One region of the Streptomyces sp. NPDC021356 genome, then DNA from elsewhere that is predicted to be linked to it. Evidence: riboswitches for the same ligand, from Rfam matches in the RefSeq annotation. Region 1 holds a riboswitch; each other region holds the start of a gene.

What was found. Region 1 has a riboswitch for cobalamin ahead of AB0G56_RS09660 (HoxN/HupN/NixA family nickel/cobalt transporter). Riboswitches for the same ligand answer to the same signal wherever they lie in the genome.
Region 2: linked by a shared signal. The riboswitch ahead of AB0G56_RS16030 (ribonucleoside-diphosphate reductase subunit alpha) and the one ahead of AB0G56_RS09660 (HoxN/HupN/NixA family nickel/cobalt transporter) in region 1 are both predicted to bind cobalamin.
Region 3: linked by a shared signal. The riboswitch ahead of AB0G56_RS02480 (cobalamin biosynthesis protein) and the one ahead of AB0G56_RS09660 (HoxN/HupN/NixA family nickel/cobalt transporter) in region 1 are both predicted to bind cobalamin.

The regions. Positions count from the first base shown of each region.
Region 1 is NZ_JBFACU010000006.1:68,511-72,869, forward strand. It holds gene AB0G56_RS09650 (glycoside hydrolase family 13 protein) at 1-1,370, opposite strand, end outside; gene AB0G56_RS09655 (metalloregulator ArsR/SmtB family transcription factor) at 1,499-1,858, opposite strand; cobalamin riboswitch at 1,939-2,123, shown strand; gene AB0G56_RS09660 (HoxN/HupN/NixA family nickel/cobalt transporter) at 2,153-3,292, shown strand; gene AB0G56_RS09665 (nucleoside hydrolase) at 3,323-4,306, opposite strand.
Region 2 is NZ_JBFACU010000010.1:186,673-191,031, reverse strand. It holds gene AB0G56_RS16030 (ribonucleoside-diphosphate reductase subunit alpha) at 1-1,966, opposite strand, end outside; cobalamin riboswitch at 2,088-2,254, opposite strand; gene AB0G56_RS16025 (GNAT family N-acetyltransferase) at 2,308-2,814, opposite strand; gene mctP (monocarboxylate uptake permease MctP) at 2,890-4,359, opposite strand, start outside.
Region 3 is NZ_JBFACU010000002.1:66,487-70,845, reverse strand. It holds gene AB0G56_RS02485 (cobyric acid synthase) at 1-695, opposite strand, end outside; gene AB0G56_RS02480 (cobalamin biosynthesis protein) at 692-1,645, opposite strand; cobalamin riboswitch at 1,743-1,887, opposite strand; gene AB0G56_RS02475 (hypothetical protein) at 2,162-2,383, opposite strand; gene AB0G56_RS02470 (inorganic phosphate transporter) at 2,432-3,733, opposite strand; gene AB0G56_RS02465 (class II aldolase/adducin family protein) at 3,900-4,359, shown strand, end outside.

The DNA of each region.
Region 1 (4,359 bases):
GGCAGCCAGGCCCCGCCGGGACCGAAGCCGTACGACTGTCCGGTCGTCGTCCACGGCAGCGGCACCCGGCAGCCGTCCCTGCCCTTGCGGAGGTGGCCCGTCTGCTCCCAGATCGGGTCCTGGAGCACCTCGGTGGGCAGGTCGGCCACCTCGGGCAGGCCCAGCTCCTCGCCCTGGTAGAGGTAGGCCGAACCGGGCAGGGCCAGCATCAGCAGGGTCGCCGCGCGGGCCCGGCGCAGGCCGGCCGAGCCGTCCACGGCGGGCGCGTGCCCGCCGGACAGCAGCCAGGCGTTCTCGTCCGTGCCCGGCGGGAGCACCAGCCGGGAGGCGTGCCGGACCACGTCGTGGTTGGACAGCACCCAGGTGGCCGAGGCACCTGCGGCCCGCGCGGTGGCCAGGGACGCGGCGATGGTGCGGCGCAGCTCCTCGGCGTCCCAGCCGGCCTGGAGGTACTCGAAGTTGAAGGCCTGGCCCAGTTCGTCGGGCCGGGCGTACAGCGCGCGCCGCGCGTCGGGGACCCAGGCCTCGGCGACCGCAGTGCGGGGCGGCGTGTAGGCGTCGAAGATCTTGCGCCAGTCGCGGTAGATCTCGTGGACCTCGTCGCGGTCCCAGTACGGGTGGCTGCCCGGCTCGACGTGCGGCAGCGCGTCCTCGCCGGTGGCCCCCATGTCGCCGACGTCGCGCAGCGGCTCGTCGAGGTCCTTGACCAGGGCGTGCGCCACGTCGACGCGGAAGCCGTCCACCCCCCGGTCCGACCAGAACCGCAGAGTGGTGCGGAAGTCGGCGCGGACCTCCTCGTCGCGCCAGTCGAAGTCCGGCTGCTCGGGCGCGAACAGGTGCAGGTACCACTGTCCGTCGGGCACGCGTTGCCAGGCGCTGCCGCCGAAGACGGACTGCCAGTCGGTGGGCGGCAGTTCACCGTGCGCGCCGCGCCCGTCGCGGAAGACGTACCGGGCGCGGGCGGCGGAGCCCGGTCCGGCCCGCAGCGCCTCCTGGAACCAGCGGTGCCGGTGCGAGGAGTGGTTGGGGACGATGTCGACGATCACCTTCAGACCGAGGCGGTGCGCCTCGGTGACCATCGCGTCGAAGTCGCCGAGGGTGCCCAGGCGCGGGTCGACGTCCCGGTGGTCGGCGACGTCGTAGCCGCCGTCGGCCAGTTCGGAGGGGTAGAACGGGCTGAGCCACACGGCGTCCACGCCGAGGGCGGCGAGGTGCGTCAGCCGCTGGGTGACGCCCCGGATGTCACCGAGTCCGTCCCCGTCGGCGTCGGCGAAGCTGCGGGGGTAGACCTGGTAGACGACGGCCTGCCGCCACCAGTCGGGACTGCGGGAGGACAGGTCGGGCGGCGCGTCGTCGGTGCGGTCGGTCACGCGGTCTCCTCTTCGTGCGTCGGAGCGACACAGAGAATCTGTCCAGATCCCCGGAAAAGCGAACACGTGGGGTGGTACCGGGGCACAGGGGGCGGCCGGCGGGGCGCGCCGTCACCCCGGAGCCGGCGTCAGTCCGTGTCCGCCGCGCAGTGCTCCAGCAGGTGCCGTACGTCCTCGTCCACCAGGCGGTAGCGCACCACGCGGCCCTCCTTCTCGCCCTGGACGGTGCCCGCCGCGCGCAGCAGGCGCAGGGCCTGGGAGACCGCCGGATCGTTCATGCCGGTGGCGACGGCGAGGTCGGAGACGGCCAGTGGTCCGGTGCGGTGCAGGGCCAGCAGCAGGGCGAGCCGCTTGGGGTCGGCCAGCAGCGAGAAGCGCTCCGCCCAGGCGCGGACGTGACCGGGCTCCCCGATCGCCGCGATGGCGTCGCACACCCGGTGGCCGTCGATGGTGCGACGGTCCGCGCGGTCAGCAGGGACGAGATGCATGCCCCCATCCTCGCAGGCACCGATGTGTGATCTTCCGTACCTGCGCAGGTATGCAGCTATGCAGACGACGGTCCCTCCCTCTACCGTGGGCGGGCCGTGGTGCTCGGGAAGTCGGTGCGAAGCCGACGCGGCCCTCGCCACTGTGATCGGGGAGTTCCCCTTCCGTCCGGCATCCGCCGGGCCACTGGTCGCACGACCGGGAAGGCAGGGAGGGAGGACGTACGGACCCTAAGCCAGGAGACCGGCCACGGCAGCTCACGAAGTGATCCACGAGGTGCTGGAGCGTGATACCGGATGACCCTGCCCAAGCCTGCCCCGACGCCGGCGGCCGTCCCCAAAGGGCCCGCCCCGGCGGCGTCCTTCCGCTGGCGCCGTGAGGACACCCTCAAGACCGCGGGCCTGTTGGCGGTGATAGCCGCCCTGCACGTCGTCGCCTTCGGCATCCTGTTCCTGCTCGTCGTCCCCGAGCACTACCAGGTCGGCACCAAGGCCTTCGGCATCGGCCTCGGCGTCACCGCCTACACGCTCGGCATGCGGCACGCCTTCGACGCCGACCACATCGCCGCCATCGACAACACCACCCGCAAGCTGATGGCCGACGGCAAGCGGCCGGTGTCGGTGGGCTTCTGGTTCGCGCTGGGCCACTCCAGCGTGGTGGTGGCCATGGCCGCGCTGGTGGCGGGCGGCGCCCAGCTCGCGGGCACCCTGATGAACGACGACTCCCGTACGCACCAGACGCTCGGCATCGTCGGCACCACCGTCTCGGGCACCTTCCTCTACCTGATCGCCGCCCTCAACCTGGTCGCCCTCGTCGGCATCCTGAAGGTGTTCCGGGCGATGCGCGCGGGCACCTACGACGAGCGGGAGCTGGAGGCCCACCTGGACTCACGGGGGTTCATGAACCGGATCCTGGGCCGCCTCACCAGGTCGATCTCCCGGCCCGGCCAGATGTACCCGCTCGGCTTCCTCTTCGGCCTCGGCTTCGACACCGCCACCGAGGTCACGCTGATGGTGATGGCCGGCTCCGGCGCGGCGGCCGGACTGCCCTGGTACGCGATCCTCTGCCTGCCCCTGCTGTTCGCCGCCGGCATGAGCCTGTTCGACACCCTGGACGGCACGTTCATGAACTTCGCCTACCAGTGGGCGTTCTCCAACCCCGTCCGCAAGGTGTTCTACAACCTGACCATCACCGGCCTGTCCATCGCGGTCGCCTTCTTCATCGGCACGATCGAGCTGGTCGGCGTCCTGCACGACAAGCTCGACCTGAGCGACACGGTCACCGGCTGGATCGCCGGACTCGACCTCGACCACGTGGGCTACGTCATCGTCATCCTGTTCGTGGTGGTGTGGGCGGCGGCGCTGGCGTACTGGAAGGCGGCCAGGGTCGAGCAGCGCTGGGCGGCGCGGGGCGGAGCGGGGGAGGCAGCCGACTAGCCCGCCCGCGGCCGCCCGGCGGGTCAGGGCCTACGCGCCCGGGCCCGCGTTCTCGACGGTGGCCAGGTACAGCTTCACGTACCGGTCCACGTCGATGTCCAGGGCCACGTCGACCAGCCGCTGCTCGCGCGCCTCGCCGTGCAGTTCCGCCTCGCCGGGGCGCGGGCGGCGGTCGACGACCGTCTGGCCGCGCGCCGGGCCGGGCGCGAGGTTCACCTCGACCGGCAGCCGGCGCGTGGTCAGCCCCGCCGGGTCGGCGACCGCGCAGACCGCGCCCGCGTCACCGAGCCCGCCCGCCGGGTCCTCCTCGCTCGTCACCGGGTCGCGGTGGGCCAGCAGCCGGCCGGCCAGCCGCTCGCCCGCCTCGGCGCTCGCGCCCAGCCGCCGCACGTCACCGGCCGGGACGATCACCCGCTCGAACACGTCGAGCCCGTACATCGTGATCGGTACCCCGGCGCTCAGCAGGATCGCGGCGGCCTCCGGGTCGTGCCAGACGTTGAACTCGGCGACCGCCGTGGCGTTCCCGGTGGCCACCGCGCCGCCCATGAACACGATCCGCTCGATGTTGCGCGTCACCTCGGGGTGGGTGCGCAGCAGCAGCGCGATGTTGGTCAGGGGCGCGGTGGGGATCAGGGTGACCGGGCGGGGCGAGGCGAGGATCTCGCGGCGCAGCAGCGCCACCGCGTCCACGTCGGCGGGCCGGCGGGCCGGGGCGGGCAGCCCGAGGTCGCCCATGCCGTCCCTGCCGTGCACGTGCAGCGCGGTGCGCACCGGCTCGATCAGCGGGCGCTCGGCTCCCCGCGCCACGGGGATGTCGGGCGCGCCCGCCTGCTCCAGCACGGTCAGCGTGTTCCGCACCACCTGGTCCACGTCCGTGTTCCCCGCCACGCAGGTCACGGCGCGCAGGTCGAGGCCCGGGTGGCGTACGGCGAACAGCAGGGCGAGCGCGTCGTCGACGCCCGTGTCGCAGTCGATGATCACGGGGGTGGCGTCGGAGGTGTACTGCTCGGTCACGGCGGGCTCCCTGGGAGACATGCGTGCGCTGCTTCGTCTCCACGAGCCTATGC
Region 2 (4,359 bases), on a different contig from region 1:
CGCCGAGCGTCTTGAGGTCGCGCACCAGGTAGGAGTTGACCTGGAGGAACTCGCCCGAGAGCGTCTCGCGCTTGAACAGGTTGGAGACCTGCGGCTCGATGCACTCGTAGACGCCCGCGATGGAGGCGATGGTGGCGGTCGGCGCGATCGCCAGCAGCAGCGAGTTGCGCATGCCGACGGCGGCGATCCGCTCGCGCAGGGCCGCCCAGCGCTCGGGCCAGGCGAGGTCCACATCGTAGTGGTCGGGGTGCAGCACACCACGGGCGGCGCGGGTCTTCTCCCAGGCGGGCAGCGGGGCGTTCCGTTCGGCGAGGTCGGCGGAGGCCTCGTAGGCGGCGAGCATGATCCGCTCGGCGATCCGGGTCGACAGCGCCTTCGCCTCGGGCGAGTCGAAGGGCAGCCGCAGTTTGAAGAAGACGTCCTGGAGGCCCATCGCGCCCAGGCCCACCGGCCGCCACCGGGCGTTGGAGCGGCCGGCCTGCTCGGTCGGGTAGAAGTTGATGTCGACGACCCGGTCCAGGAAGGTGACGGCCGTGCGGACGGTCTCGTCCAGCCGCTCCCAGTCGAGGTCCCCGCGCTCGGGGTCGGCGAAGGCGCCGAGGTTGACGGAGCCGAGGTTGCAGACCGCCGTCTCGCCGTCGTCGGTGACCTCCAGGATCTCCGTGCAGAGGTTCGAGGAGTGGATGACGTGGCCCGGCTCGGCCGTCTGGTTGGCGGTGCGGTTGGCGGCGTCCTTGAAGGTCATCCAGCCGTTGCCGGTCTGCGCGAGGGTGCGCATCATCCGGCCGTACAGCTCACGGGCGGGCAGGGTCTTCTTCGCGAGGCCGGCCGCCTCTGCCGCGCGGTAGGCCGCGTCGAACTCCTCGCCCCACAGGTCCACCAGTTGAGGCACGTCGGCCGGGGAGAACAGCGACCACTGCCCGTCGGCGTCGACGCGGCGCATGAACTCGTCCGGGATCCAGTGCGCCAGGTTCAGGTTGTGGGTGCGGCGCGCGTCCTCGCCGGTGTTGTCGCGCAGCTCCAGGAACTCCTCGATGTCCGAGTGCCAGGTCTCCAGGTAGACGGCCGCCGCGCCCTTGCGCCGGCCGCCCTGGTTCACGGCGGCCACCGACGCGTCGAGGGTCTTCAGGAACGGGACGATGCCGTTGGAGTGCCCGTTGGTGCCGCGGATCAGCGAGCCGCGCGAGCGGACGCGGGAGTAGGCGATGCCGATGCCGCCGGCGTGCTTGGAGAGCCGGGCCACCTGGTGGTAGCGGTCGTAGATGCTGTCCAGCTCGTCCTTGGGGGAGTCGAGCAGGTAGCAGGAGGACATCTGGGGGTGGCGGGTGCCGGAGTTGAAGAGCGTGGGGGAGGAGGGGAGGTAGTCGAGGCGGCTCATGAGCCCGTGGAGCGCGGCGACTTCGTCGACGGCCCGGGGGCTGTCGTCCTCGGCGAGACCGCTGGCCACCCGCAGCATGAAGTGCTGAGGGGTCTCGATCACCTTGCGGGTGATCGGGTGCCGCAGGAGGTAGCGGCTGTGCAGGGTGCGCAGCCCGAAGTAGCCGAAGCGGTCGTCGGCGGCCGGGTCGGCCAGCGCGTCCAGGCGGGCGGCGTGCAGGCGGACGAACGCGGCGGTCCGGTCGGCGATCAGTCCCTCGCGGTGGCCCGTGGCCACCGACTCGGTGAAGGACGTGACGCCCTGCGAGGCGGCCTCGGCGCGGATGGAGAGCGTGAGCAGACGGGCGGCCAGCCGCGAGTAGGCGGGGTCCTCGGAGATGAGTCCGGCCGCCGCCTCGGTGGCCAGCTCCCGCAGCTCCGCCTCGTCGGCGTGCGCCGACCGGCCGCGCAGCGCGGCGGCGGCGACCCGGCCGGGGTCGGCGTCGGGGAGGTCGGCGGTCAGCTCGGTCAGGGTCCGCAGCAGCGCGGCACCGGGACCGTCGTTCTCCAGGCCCGTGGCTGAGGCCGGATCGGCTGGCGCGATGGTCACTTGGGGCTCTCCCTCGCTCGGCACGGGGCCTCGCCGAGGGCAGGGGGCAGCACACGAGCGCACACGGCGCCGCGTCCACCGGCCCATTCCACGAGGCCCGGACGTCAGGCACCCGGACCGGACGGCCGGGCGCACTGTCGGCAGGTCCTCGGACTGACGCTCGTACACGGCCTTGAGGGCATACGTGACGAGTACACCGTTGCGGGACAGTTCCGGATTCGCACCGGATTCCCCTGCGACGACAGCGAGCATGAGCATACATCTTGTGCCGGGGGCGGAAGTCACCCCCATATGTTGTGCCTGCGGTGTGTCGCGTCGACTGCGGAGGGTGTCAGTCGCTGTCAGAGTGCCAACGCGTAGGTGAGCAGCGTGATGTCGTCCAGGTCCGGCAGCGGGTTCCAGTCCCGCTGCGGGGTGCGGACGAACCCCAGGCGCTCGTAGAGGCGGTGGGCGGCGTGCATGGTGCGCTGGGTGGACAGCACGAGGCGCGCACAGCCCTCGGTGGCCCGCGCCCGGTCCAGGCAGGCCCGCACCAGCGCCTCGCCCGCGCCCCGGCCGCGTGCGGCGCGCGCGACCGCGAGCATGCGTATCTCGGCCTCGCCGGGTCCGGCGATGTCGGCCATGGCGCCGCCGGACGGCACGAACGCGACCCCGCCGAGCACCGCTTCGTCCGCCACGGCCACCAGCACCTCGGCGGCGGCCGCGCGCTTGGCGACGTCCCTCAGCTCGCTCAGGTAGGGGTCGCTCTCCCCGAAGTCCAGCAGCCCGTCCTGGAGATAGGCCTGGGCGGTGATCTCACCGAGGGTGCCGTACTCGCCGGGCTCGGCCGGCCTGATCGCGAGGTCCATGGGGCCGAGTGTGCCGCACGGGTACGACAGCGGGCCGCCGGTCTTCCCGGCGGCCCGTGCCCTGGGTCCGGCAGCTCAGTGGGCGCTGCCCGCCGTGGCCGGCGGGAGTTCGACCGCGACGCCGGGGTCGCCCGCGTCGGCGGTGTAGTCCTGCGGGCTGGTCTCGTCGACGCCCTCGGGGGCCTTCAGCGCCTTCAGGACGAAGGTCAGGACGACGGAGACGACGACGTTCAGGGCGAACGCCGTCATGCCGATGTAGCCGATCTCGCCGATGCCCGGGATCTCCTTGGCCGAGCCGCCGAAGTGCTTCTGCGTCGGCGAGGCGACCCCGTAGGCCGCGACCGTGCCGTAGACCATGCCGACGGCCCAGCCGGCCAGCAGTGCCCAGCGGTGGAACCAGCGGGTGAACAGGCCCCCCACCAGGGCCGGGAAGGTCTGCAGGATCCAGATGCCGCCCAGCAACTGGAAGTTGATCGCCACGGTCTTGTCCATGGTCAGGACGAAGACCAGCGCGCCCACCTTCACCAGCAGCGAGACCAGCTTGGAGACCCGGGTCTCCTGCTCGGCCGTCGCGTCCGGCTTGATGAAGTCCTTGTAGATGTTGCGGGTGAACAGGTTCGCGGCCGCGATCGACATGATCGCCGCCGGGACCAGCGCCCCGATGCCGATCGCCGCGAAGGCGATGCCGGTGAACCAGTCCGGGAACATGTCCTCGAACAGCTGCGGAATGGCCAGCTGCCCGTTCTGGACCTTCACGCCCGCCGCGATCGCCATGAAGCCCAGCAGCGCCAGCAGGCCCAGCATCAGCGAGTACAGCGGCAGGATCGTGGTGTTGCGGCGGATCACCTCACGGCTGCGCGAGGACAGCGTGGCGGTGATCGAGTGCGGGTACATGAACAGGGCGAGCGCGGAGCCGAGGGCGAGGGTGGCGTAGGTCCACTGGCTCGCTTCTCCGGGCACGACCGCGCCGCGTGGTTTGCCGGTGGCCGGATTCGTCTGGCTGAACGCGTGGGCGGCCTTGGCGAAGATGTCGTCGAAGCCGCCCAGCTTGATCGGGATGTAGATGATCGCGACCGTGATGACGATGTAGATGAGCGCGTCCTTGACGAACGCGATCAGCGCCGGGGCGCGCAGACCCGAGGAGTACGTGTACGCCGCCAGCACGCCGAAGGCGATCAGCAGCGGCAGGTCCTTCACGAACCAGTTGGTGTTCTCGCCGCCGCCCACGCCCATCACGTCGAGCACCGCCTGGATGCCGACCAGTTGGAGCGCGATGTACGGCATGGTGGCGAGGATGCCGGTGAGGGCGACCGCCAGGGACAGGCCCTTGGACCCGAACCGGCCGCGCACGAAGTCCGACGTCGTCACGTACCCGTGCTTGTGCGAGACCGACCACAGCCGCGGCAGGAAGGTGAAGATCAGCGGGTAGACCAGGATCGTGTACGGCACCGCGAAGAACCCGGCCGCGCCGGTCGCGTAGATCGCCGCGGGCACCGCCACGAACGTGTACGCGGTGTAGAGGTCGCCGCCGAGCAGGAACCACGT
Region 3 (4,359 bases), on a different contig from region 1:
CGGAAGGGCAGCACCCCGTACGTCCGCCGGCCGGTGAGCCCGCGCAGCATGTCGATGCCGGGCTCCAGCAGCGAGACGTCACCCCGGAACTTGTTGACCAGGAACCCGGCGACCAGCTCCTGGTCCGCCGGGGCCAGCAGGGCGACGGTACCGAAGAAGGAGGCGAAGACACCGCCGCGGTCGATGTCGCCGACGACGACCACGGGCAGCCCGGCGCCCCGTGCGATCCCCATGTTGACGATGTCGGTCCGGCGCAGGTTGATCTCGGCCGGGCTGCCCGCCCCCTCGCAGATCACCGCGTCGTAGGCGTCCCGCAGCTCGGTCAGGCAGTCCAGGACGGTCCCCAGCAACTGCCGCTGGCGTCCGCCGTGGTAGCCGCGGGCGCTCATCTCGCCCACCGGCCGGCCCAGCAGCACGATCTGGCTGCTCTGCTCGCCGCCCGGCTTGAGCAGCACCGGGTTCATCAGCGCGGTCGGCTCGATCCGGCAGGCCTGCGCCTGCATGGCCTGCGCCCGCCCGATCTCGGCGCCCTCCCGCGTGACGAACGAGTTGAGGGACATGTTCTGCGCCTTGAACGGCGCCACTTTGACGCCCTGTCGCACCAGCCACCGGCAGATCCCGGCGGTCACGACGCTCTTCCCGGCGTCGGAGGTGGTCCCGGCGACGAGCAGACCGCCGCCCCGACCGCTGCTCATGACGTACGTCCCTTCGTCAGACGGTTGCACAGCAGCTTCGCGGCGGCGCACGTGCCGAGCGCGAGCCAGCTCACGCGCCGTGAGAGCCGTACGGCCCGGTCGACGTCGCCCACCTGGACGGCGCGCCCTCGGCCGTTGAGCACCGGCCGGTGCTCCACCCGCCCCCCGTACGACAACGTGCCGCCCAGGCGCACACCGAGCGCCCCCGCGAAGGACGCCTCCACCGGCCCCGCGTTGGGACTCGGATGCCGGGCGGCGTCGGCGCGCCAGGCCCGTACGGCCCCCCGCGGGTCGCCCCCTGCCACGGTGGCCAGGACAGCGGTCAGCCGGGCACCGGGCCAGCCCGCCACGTCGTCGAGCCGGGCGGAGGCCCACCCGTAGCGCCGGTACCGCGGTGACTTGTGACCGACCATGGCGTCCAGGGTGTTGACGGCCCGGAAGCCGAGGAGGCCCGGCACGCCCGCGAGGGCGCCCCAGGTGAGCGCACCCACCACCGCGTCCGAGGTGTTCTCGGCGACCGACTCGACGACCGCGCGGGCGATCCCGTCGGCGTCCAGGGCCTGCGGATCGCGCCCGCACAGGTGCGGCAGCCGCGCCCGGGCGGCCTCGACGTCACCCGACCTGAGCGCCCGCCCGATGGCGCCCGCCTCGCGGGCGAGCGAAGTACCGCCGACGACGGCCCAGGTGGCGGCGCCGGTCAGCAGGACGGAGCCGGTGGGGGAGGAGCGGACGGCGCGGGCCGCGGCGGCCCCCAGTGCGACGGCGCCACCGGCGCACACTGCGGTGTGGAGCGCGCCCCGTCCGCGGTGGTCCCGCCACAGCACACGTTCCACGGCGCCCGCGGCCCGCCCGAACACGGCGACCGGATGCCCACGGCGGGGATCGCCGAGGAGCAGGTCACCGAGGAGGCCGGCGGCGGCACCGTACGCGAAGACGCGATCGGCACCCACTGGGTCAGCCGGCCGCGGGGTCGGTCAGGAAGTCGCTGATGAACCTCGGTCGGCAGCCGCGCATGGCGATGGGTCCTCACTCAGGGTGTCCGCGCCCTGGTTCGACGAGACCGGCGGAGAGAGTTCCTGGCTCCCGGGGGTGTTCGTCCCCGGTGACAGTGGCGGGACCGCGCCGGATTCGCACCGGCTTCCTCTTCTGCCGCCGTACATGGCCCCGGAAGTCCACCACGCCTCCGGAACAGCCGTCAACTTGCCGTTGACCTGCGGTGGGGTGGTGTGCCGAGGCTCATAGCCCTGACACACGGTCAGTGACTTGAAACGGCTGCTTTCGGCCTCTTTCCGCGCGGTGAAGCGAGGAAGACGCCTCTCGGTTGAGCTCCCGAAGGCGAGCCGAATGCGGCAAAAACCCCCGTAAGCGCCCCAGAAGGGCTTACGGGGGTTGGTGCAGAAGGTGCGAGGCGTGACCACGCGCCCCCTGTGGCCAGGGCGTTTCCTCTCGTCAGCCCAGAATCGTTGTCAGCCCAGAATCAGGGAGATTCCGTAGGCGACGGCTGCCGCACACAGGGCGAAACACGCATACGCGCCGGCGGTCGCGGCCGCGGCCGAATCGCCGCGGGTCGACGCCGCCTCCCGGCGGGACAGGCCCGCGATGCCGAGGGTGAACAGGGCCACCAGGCCGACGGTGACCACGAGGCTGACGCCGAAGACGGAGCCGAGGGCTGCCCAGTCGATCTTCATGTCGAAGCTGCTTTCTCGATGCTCGATAACCGGGTGGAGGGGCGGGCGTCAGACCGCCGCGGCGGGCGGGGACGCCGCCGTCGCCGGGCTCGCGGGAGGCGCCGGCACCGCGCCGAGCGCGGACGCCGGAGCGGGGATGGTGGCCGTCAGGCCGTCCGGCACAGGTGCCGCCGGAGGCGGGGAGACGGCGGCGATCGCCTGGGTCACCACACCGGCCGGCTCCTCGGCCGCGGTCGCGCCCGTGGCGGGCGTGGCCGGGGCGACGTTCGTGTGGTCGACGACCTGGCGGCGGGAGATCTTCCAGATCGCTGCGCTCGCGGCCACCAGGAACACGGCGACGAGCGCGGTGCCCCAGTCACCGAGGCCGGTGACGGCCTCCGCGCCCGCGCCGACCACCGCCGCGGCCGGCAGGGTGAGCACCCAGGCGACGGCCATGCGGCCCGCGGTGGACCAGCGGACCACGCCGCCCTTGCGGCCGAGGCCCGCGCCCATCACCGAGCCCGACACCACATGGGTGGTGGAGAGCGAGAAGCCCAGGTGGGAGGAGGCCAGGATGGCCGCCGCCGCACTGGTCTGGGCGGCGAAGCCCTGCTGCGGCTGGAGGTCGGTCAGGCCGGTGCCCATGGTGCGGATGATGCGCCAGCCGCCGATGTAGGTGCCCAGCGCGATGGCGAGGCCCGCGGAGAGGATGACCCAGGTGGGAGGGTTGGAGCCGGGGGCGATGGCGCCGCCGGCGATCAGGGCGAGGGTGATGATGCCCATCGTCTTCTGCGCGTCGTTGGTGCCGTGCGCCAGCGAGACGAGCCCGGCAGAGGCGATCTGTCCGACCCGGTGGCCCTTCTCGGCCGCCTTGCCCTCCGTCTTCCGGCCGATCGTGTACGACAGCCGGGTCGCGGCCACCGCGGCGACGCCCGCCACGACGGGGGCGGCGACCGCCGGGAGCATGACCTTGGTGATCAGGACGTCGCCGTGCACGGCGCCGACGCCGGCCGAGGCGATGGTGGCGCCGATCAGACCGCCCAGGAGGGCGTGGGAGGAGCTGGACGGGAGTCCGACCAGCCAGGTCAGCAGATTCCAGAGGATCGCTCCGACCAGTGCGGCGAAGATGACCTCGGGGCGGATGCCGGTCTCGTCGACGAGACCCTTGGAGATCGTGTTGGCGACCTCGACGGAGAGGAACGCGCCCACCAGGTTGAGCACGGCGGACATGGCCACCGCGACCTTGGGCTTGAGTGCGCCGGTGGAGATGGTGGTGGCCATCGCGTTGGCGGTGTCGTGGAAACCGTTCGTGAAATCGAACGCGAGTGCGGTAACCACCACAATCGCGAGGATCAGCGAGAAGCTTTCCATTTACCCAGGCAATCGTTCGAGCGTCATTGGCTCGTCGAACGTAGGTAACCCGGGTGAACGGAAGATGAACTGGGACGGTCGCGGCGGTGTCCGGTTCTCCTGGCTTCCCTCCCGTCCGCGGGCCGGGCGGCCCGGCGCTCCGGCAGACGGCTGGCAGGATCGCCGCATGGCCGAACAGCAGCGGGACACAGGAAACACGAGGGACGCGCGGGAGCCGCGGGAAGCACAGGCGGTGCGCGGGCCGCAGGGGTCACGCGGGTCCCGTGAGCCCTCCGAGTGGTCCCATGAGCCCCCTGAGCGCCAGGAGTCACACGAGCCCCGAGCGCCACGCGAGCCCCGGGAAGACGAGCGCCGCGCGTGGCGCGACCTGGTGGCCACCGCCCGCCGCACCGTGGCGGACGGACTGGTCGTCGGCACCTCCGGCAACGTGTCCGTGCGAGTGGGGGACACCGTCCTGGTCACGCCGTCGGGCGTCCCGTACGACCGGCTCACGCCGGACGACGTGACCGGCGTCGGCCTCGACGGCCGGCAGGTGCTCGGCACCCTGCTGCCGACCAGCGAGCTGCCCATGCACCTCGCCGTCCACCGCTCCACCTCCGCAGGCGCAGTCGTCCACACCCACGCCG